One region of the Buttiauxella noackiae genome, then DNA from elsewhere that is predicted to be linked to it. Evidence: predicted binding sites of a transcription regulator. Region 1 holds the regulator's gene; the other holds the start of a gene.
What was found. Region 1 encodes CRP, which controls carbon source genes, mostly activating them, when cyclic AMP is high. Its sites were predicted from a motif close to ATGTGANNNNNNTCACAT; they were not measured.

Region 2: IX31_RS10920 (maltoporin) is a predicted target of CRP. The motif match lies at 1,867-1,884, and genes of this name have one in related genera.

The regions. Positions count from the first base shown of each region.
Region 1 is NZ_JPRU01000003.1:15,820-20,008, forward strand. Features, by position in the region: gene IX31_RS15955 (phosphoribulokinase) at 1-755, shown strand, start outside; gene IX31_RS15960 (OsmC family protein) at 849-1,253, opposite strand; gene crp (cAMP-activated global transcriptional regulator CRP) at 1,569-2,201, shown strand; gene IX31_RS15970 (YccS/YhfK family putative transporter) at 2,378-4,189, shown strand, end outside.
Region 2 is NZ_JPRU01000002.1:542,345-546,533, forward strand. Features, by position in the region: gene IX31_RS10915 (PTS sugar transporter subunit IIB) at 27-338, shown strand; gene IX31_RS10920 (maltoporin) at 514-1,776, opposite strand; gene IX31_RS10925 (LacI family DNA-binding transcriptional regulator) at 2,046-3,119, shown strand; gene IX31_RS10930 (methionine ABC transporter permease) at 3,136-3,807, opposite strand; gene IX31_RS10935 (methionine ABC transporter ATP-binding protein) at 3,792-4,189, opposite strand, start outside.

The DNA of each region.
Region 1 (4,189 bases):
ACAGTTTCCATCGTTTCACTCGTCCTGAAATGGATATGGCTATTCGTAAAGCACGCGACCTTGGGCGCCATATCAGCTATTTCGGCCCGGAAGCCAATGACTTTGGTTTACTTGAGCAAACTTTCATTGAGTACGGGAGAACCGGGCAAGGTAAGTCACGCAAGTATCTACATACTTACGATGAAGCAGTACCCTGGAACCAAATCCCCGGAACCTTTACGCCATGGCAGCCACTACCAGAACCCACTGATGTTTTGTTTTATGAAGGTTTGCACGGCGGTGTGGTCACGCCACAGCATGATGTAGCCAAAGCCGTGGATTTACTGGTTGGTGTGGTACCGATTGTGAACCTGGAGTGGATACAAAAACTGGTGCGAGATACCAGCGAGCGCGGGCATTCCCGTGAAGCGGTAATGGATTCTGTGGTTCGTTCTATGGATGACTATATCAATTACATCACGCCGCAATTCTCTCGCACCCACATCAACTTCCAGCGCGTCCCAACTGTTGATACGTCGAACCCATTTGCGGCTCGCGGCATCCCGTCACTGGATGAAAGTTTTGTGGTGATTCATTTTCGCGGGCTGGATGACATCGATTTCCCGTATTTACTCGCCATGCTACAAGGCTCATTTATTTCGCATATCAATACATTGGTGGTGCCGGGCGGCAAGATGGGGCTGGCGATGGAATTGATTATGACACCGTTAGTGAAACGGTTGGCGGAAGGGCGAAATATTAATCAGGGCGATTGATCACCGCCCTTGTCATGACTTATGCCCGTTAGCATTCGATTTGCTGGTGGGCGGCACTCACAACCCCCTGCTGCTCGAAGGATAACGGATAAATTAGCCTTCAATCACTTCATAGCTATGAGTAACATTGACAGCTTTTTCAAGCATCAGTGCAACAGAGCAGTACTTCTCAGCAGAGAGATCTACTGCGCGGGAAACTGCAGCATCTTTTAACTCTTTGCCTGTCACGATGAAATGCAGATTGATATGTGTAAACAAACGCGGAGCCTCTTCACGGCGCTCAGAGGTCAGTTTCACTTCACAGTCGGTCACGGTGTAGCGGCCTTTTTGCAAAATAGAAACTACGTCAATTGCACTGCAACCGCCAACGGACATCAGCACCATTTCCATTGGGCTTGGTGCTTTATCACCAGAATTGCCATCCATAAGAATCTGGTGCCCTGAAGCGGATTCACCCAGGAAGGTAAACCCTTCAACCCATTTCACTCGTGCCTGCATGCTACTTACTCCTGTAGATAAATTACCGTTCAGAGTACGCAGATTCAGCAAATCTGGCAACGGAAGGCGACATGCGTCAAGCTGAAACGATACAACAGGAGACACTTGTCAAAAGCTATGCTAAAACAATCCAGATGCTACATCGATACATTGACGTAATGCATGTATGCAGAGGACATCACTAATTACAGGCAGCAAGAATGACTTGCATGCCATCTCCCCAAGGTGGGGAATATTCTAATTACTTGCAACGCCAGACAGGATGTTTAGCGTCCTGTCGTTGGTAGCCAGTTATAAAACAGAGGATAACCGCGCATGGTGCTTGGCAAACCGCAAACAGACCCGACTCTCGAATGGTTCTTGTCCCATTGCCACATTCATAAGTATCCATCGAAGAGCACACTCATTCACCAAGGTGAGAAGGCAGAGACGCTGTATTACATCGTCAAGGGCTCTGTGGCTGTTCTGATTAAAGATGAAGAGGGCAAGGAAATGATCCTCTCCTATCTAAATCAGGGCGATTTCATTGGTGAGTTAGGGCTGTTCGAAGAAGGTCAGGAGCGTAGTGCCTGGGTTCGTGCTAAAAGTGCCTGTGAAGTGGCTGAAATTTCATATAAAAAATTCCGCCAGCTAATCCAGGTCAACCCAGACATTCTGATGCGCCTTTCTTCGCAGATGGCACGCCGTCTGCAAGTCACTTCTGAGAAAGTAGGCAACCTGGCATTCCTGGACGTTACCGGTCGTATCGCGCAGACACTGCTGAACCTTGCTAAACAACCTGATGCAATGACCCACCCGGACGGTATGCAGATTAAAATTACCCGTCAGGAAATCGGTCAGATCGTGGGTTGCTCTCGCGAAACTGTTGGTCGCATCTTGAAAATGCTGGAAGATCAAAATCTGATCTCCGCTCACGGTAAAACGATCGTCGTATACGGCACTCGTTAATCTCCGTCTAAAAAAATGGCGTGTTACTTCAATAACACGCCATTTTTGTCTCAAAAAAACCAAATCTGAAACCCGTTTAGGCAGCAAGTGAGTTCATCCCGATGAGCTTACTCAAGTAAGTGATTCGGGTGAATGAATGCAGCTAACGCCGCTGCAGCTTTAAGTAAGAAGGGTTTATGTGGCGAAGAGTTATCTACCATCCCGAGGTGAATTACGCACTGCGACAAACGCTGGTGCTGTGCCTCCCTGTGGCGGTAGGTTTACTCGTTGGCGATCTCCAGTCTGGCCTGCTTTTCTCGTTAGTTCCTGCCTGCTGCAATATTGCGGGCCTTGACACTCCCCATAAGCGCTTCTTCAAACGTTTGATTATTGGCGGCAGCCTTTTTGCCATCAGTAGCTTGATCATGCAGTTGCTACTTTTGTATACCAGTGTGCCACTGCCTATCATTCTTGTTGTGATGGCACTTTTACTGGGTGTCACGGCAGAAATCAGCTCACTTCACGCGCGTCTACTTCCCGCTTCACTGATTGCCGCTATTTTTACGCTCAGCATGGCCGGGAATATGCCAATCTGGAAGCCGATGCTACTTTATGTCTCCGGTACGATTTGGTACGGCGTATTTAACTGGTTTTGGTTCTGGATGTGGCGCGAGCAGCCATTACGCGAATCATTGAGCCTGCTCTATCGGCAGTTAGCAGATTACTGTGAAGCAAAATACGGCATGCTGACTCAACATACCGATCCGGAAAAAGCGCTGCCTCCGCTACTGGCTCGTCAGCAAAAAGCAGTAGATCTCATTACTCAATGCTACCAACAGCTTCATATGCTGGCGGCGAATCAGCATAACGGCTACAAGCGCTTGCTGCGTGCTTTTCAGGTGGCTTTAGATTTACAGGAACACATCTCGGTAAGCCTTCACCAGCCTGCGGAAGTGCAAAAACTCGTCGAGAAAAGCCATGCAGAAGCGGTTATTCGCTGGAATGCCCAGACAATCGCGGCGCGGCTACGTGTACTGGCTGACGATATTCTTTATCATCGTTATCCACAGCGTTTTACGATGGAAAAACAGATCGATGCCCTTGAGAAAATCGCCCGACAGAATCCAGATAACCCGGTAGGGCAATTTTGTCATTACCACTTCAGCCGTGTCGCTCGCGTGCTACGCACTCAACGCCCACTCTATGTCCGTGATTTAATGGAAGACCGGCAGCGCCGTTTGCCGCTGTGGGCGGCATTAAAAAGCTATTTATCATTGAAGTCAGCGGCGCTTCGCAACGCAGCAAGATTGGGTGTGATGCTCACGATAGCCAGTCTGTTAGGTGCATTTTTACATCTGCCCAAGCCCTACTGGATTTTAATGACGGTGATGTTCGTGACACAAAACGGCTACGGTGCCACACGTGTTCGAATTCTCCACCGTTCGGCTGGCACCATCGCAGGCCTTGCCATCGCAGGTATTGCGCTGCACTTCCACTTCCCGCAAAGCATTGCCCTGGGCGCGATGTTGGTCATTACGCTGGTGAGCTATTTGTTTATTCGCAAAAGCTACGGCTGGGCGACGATAGGCTTTACGGTGACAGCCGTTTATACCCTGCAATTGATAACATTAAGTGCCGAGCAGTACATCGTCCCTCGCCTGATAGATACCTTGCTAGGCTGTTTGATAGCCTTTGGCGGTATGGTGTGGCTATGGCCACAATGGCAGAGTGGCTTGTTGCGCCAGAACGCGCACGATGCGCTGGAAAGGGATCAAAGTGCCATTCGCCTGATTCTAAGTAATGACCCCGAACCAACGCCGCTGGCTTATGAACGCATGAAGGTCAACCAGGCACATAACGCTCTGTTTAACTCCCTGAATCAAGCAATGCAGGAGCCTGGGTTTAATTCGCATTATCTGGCGGATATGAAACTGTGGGTGACACACAGCCAATTTATTGTCGAACATATTAACGCAATGACGACTTTGGCTCGCGAGCACAATATGTTG
Region 2 (4,189 bases), on a different contig from region 1:
AAATTAACTTACTCAAGGTGGATGTTATGATCAGCCTGAAATCGTTTATGCATTATTTTTCCCACCCCAAACCAGTAGTGTTATTAACTGAAGATGAGGAGCAGCAAGCTGAGTTATTACTTCAATATTTTGGTGGGAAACCGAATATTAAAAATATTGATGCTTGTATTACCCGCCTGCGTGTCACTGTAGATGATTTATCGAAAGTGAATACTGATACATTACAGAAAACAGGTGCGCTAGGTGTGGTGATATTAGGGAAGGAAGTTCATGCAATATTTGGTAAGCAGTCTGATAATTTACGAAAGATAATGGATGAGCATTTTTCTAAGTCGTAAAAATAACCGTTTAAAATAAAAAGTGATAACCACTTTTGGTGGTTATCACAAAGTTTAGCCAAAGCATAAATAATGTTATGCACTAAGTGACGAGTGGCAATAATGGGTAATAAATTCGTCAATGATCTTTGGAGATACAACCCTGATACTGTTTACTGCAATATGAGTAATGGCATTACCACCATGCTTCGACCTGGACACCGAAGTTCCAGGTATCGCTAGCAGTACGGTCGTTGAATGGCTTGCCATTTTCTGAATCATTTAAATAAGATGCAAATACACGTAGTTCTGGACGAGACATGAAGTCAGGGCCATCAGCTAAACCTAAAGCAATGGTATATTTCTCACCGCTTTGCTTATAGTTAGAACCGTCTTTGTAATTGTCTTTTTGGTAGAAACCACCTACTTCGCCAATTGCACGAACATATTGCGTAAATTGATATTGAGCACGGCCTACAAGCGAGAACAGACTGGTATCGTCGGTGTACTGTGTAATATTATCGGCAGAACCCCAGGTCAAAACATGGTTGATAGAGAATTTGTCAGTAATAGGGATAAGACCTGTGTTAATAACACGATAGCCTTTTGCATCGTTGGTCATATTCCACATGTCATACCAACCGCCCCCCTGAGAAACCATATTCTGGGCTAGTCCCTTATTAGCGTATTGCAGAACGGTCTTATTGTAGCCGCCGAACATATCCTGGCTAATTTCGCCAGTAAGCATGACACCATTGTCGGCATCATATAAACCGCCGTACTCTTCTTTTTGTTTATCAGTAGAATTTGGCATTGCGTAGTCAATACCCACTTCGACCCACGAACCTGCCCATGGTTTCAGGCCTGCATAACGCAAGTCGATGTAGTTGATATTTACGTCATTGTCACCGTCAACCCGGTAATCGACATCGTTGGCATCGCCACGAATCCAGGCAAGAGATACAGCACCAGGGCCAACGGTATAGTTTTCAATACCTGCACCAGAACCAGAAATGTTCCAGTATTTGGTGTCAATGATATGTAAGTCGTGGCGTTGGTAGTAACGCTTGCCGCCCCAGATAACCGCATTCTTATCACCGGGAACGAGACCTTTAATTTGTAGGTTTAGCTGGCGCAGGCCGAATTGTGCATCGTCATTAAAGGTGGTTTCGCTATCGTTAGAACCGTCGGACACCATGCTGATCATGCTGTCGAGGTAGAAACTAACATCATCTTTTTTATAAACCTCAGAACCTAACTCCAGCTCGCCATATGTGTCCGCTTCGTTACCAAGGCGACCTACTTTGTTCTTTTGCCATTCTTGCAGCCCTCCATCGCTTGATACACCTACGCCAGAACGCAGATAGCCGTGGAAGTCAATTTTTTCGATTGCAAATACAGATGGTGAAGTCAGCGCAACGGCTAACGCGACGGACAAAGTGCGTAAGCTGGTTTTCATGTTATCCCCTTTATAGTTTTGTATTACGTTCACATAACGGGTGCAATAAAATGCCTAAACATAATTTCAAGCAATTGGTTAGTTGATTTATTGTGATTTAGTGCAAATAAATCAGCGTTATTTGTAACAATAAGTGACGGGGCTCACCAGTTTTTGATATGTGATCGTAGTACAATTGTTTTGTCGGGTGAGAGGTCGAATTGGGCGATTAGTCATTTAATTTATTGCCCTGATACAATTATTGAAGAACACTTACTGGGAACCTGACTATGAAGTCGAAAAGCGCCACTTTAGAAGATGTTGCCCGCCATGCAGGGGTTTCTTACCAGACTGTTTCAAGAGTGCTGAATAAATCAGCCAATGTTTCGGAGGCTACGCGCCGCAAGGTTGAACAATCCATAGAGCAGTTGCGATACGTACCTAACCGTGTTGCGCAACAGTTAGTTGGCAAGCAAAGTATGACAGTGGGGCTGGTCACCACTTCATTGGCATTACACGCGCCTTCGCAAGTCGCGGCGGCGGTAAAAAACTATGCCAATATTGAAGGTTATCAGGTGCTGATTTCCATGATTGATGAGAGCGTAAAACAAAGCATTCAAAACTCCATCAATGAACTCAAGTCTCAGCGGGTAGATAAGGTGATTATCAACGTCCCCCTGGAGACTGATGAGGCAGAGAGAATCGCGGCAGAGAATGAAGATGTCATTTGTTTATTTCTGGATGTTGACCCCTACAGCTCCGTGTTTAACGTTTCGTTTAACCCAGCAGATGGCACCCGAGCGAGCGTTAAATACCTCTATGAATTAGGGCATCGGGACATTGCATTACTGGCAGGGCCAAAGGCGTCGGTTTCGGCGAATCTACGTCTGAAGAGCTGGCTTGAAACTCTCCAGGGTTACAGTTTAAAACCGGTGAGTGTCATTCATGGTAATTGGGATGCGCAAAGTGGTTATGTTGGCGCCCTGCAAATGTTACGTGAAACCCCCAACTTTAGTGCGGTGCTGGTCGCGAATGACCAGATGGCGCTTGGGGTGCTTAGTGCTTTTCACCAGAATCAATTGTCGATCCCCGGACATAAGTCGGTTATCGGTTATGACGATACTTATGAAAGCTCTTTTTTCTATCCGGCTCTGACGACGGTTTCGTTGGATTTAGATTTGCAGGGTAGGGAGGCCGTGCGGCGTATTCTGAGTGCGAGCGATAACGAAACACTTCGTTCATCATCAATCTTGCCAGCCAAACTGGTGGTGCGAAACTCAACCGGGCCTCAGGTTGAAGAACATCGCGATATTCAAAAAATAGCTGAAGAGTTACGTTTGATTGCCCAACGTTTATCTCGCTGAGCAATCACCCTAAAGCTTAACGTCGGTGCGCCAGGCGGCGCACCAGACGATCTCCAATACTTTGTACCAATTGCACCATCGCGACCAGAATGACAACGGTGCCAACCATGACCTGGTCGTTAAACCGCTGGTAACCGTAGCGAATCGCCAGATCTCCCAGACCGCCACCACCAATTACGCCCGCCATCGACGAAAAACCAATGAGCATTACGATAGTAAGAGTGATCCCTGCCAGTAGCGCAGGCAGCGCTTCGGGGAGCAGCACTTTGGTGATGATATGCCAGACATTTCCTCCCATGGATAAAATGGCCTCAATACGACCTTTATCGACCTCATCTAACGCGTTTTCTACTACACGCGCAAAGAAGGGGAAGGCACCAATAGTTATCGGAACCACTGCGGCTGTGCTGCCTAACGTAGTGCCGATAATTATGCGGGTAAAAGGAATCAGCGCAATTAACAGCACAATAAACGGCAGTGAACGCCCGACATTCACGACACTGCCAATGACCTGATTGAATAGCGGAGCGGGTAATACGCCATCACGACGAGTGAGGAATAACAGTACCCCTAACGGCAATCCAATAAGCACGGTAAACAATGCCGCAAGGCTTACCATGTACAGTGTATCCAGCGAACCATCGAGCAGTAATGGCCATAAATCCCCCCAGTCTAGGCGACTTCGCATAATAGACTCCTTGTTATACCAATACGGCGTAAGAATGCCTGTTCCGCAGCATCTCCAGGGAGCAAAGCCTGACGCAGACGAGATCTGGGGATGACCAGCAATTCAGACAGCGAGCCACTTTCTATAAGCTTGCCGTGTTCCAGCAATGCCGCGTGGTCACAGATAGCTTTTACCACCTCCAGTTGATGGGTTATCAGCACAATGGTGACGCCGAGTTTATGGTTAATATCCTTCAGCAGTGCCAATACGGACGCGGTGGTTTCACTATCTAATGCGCTGGTCGCTTCATCACACAGCAGAACATCAGGATGGGCAGCCAGTGCACGAGCAATTCCCACACGTTGTTTTTGCCCACCGGAAAGTTGTGAAGGAAAAGCCTGTG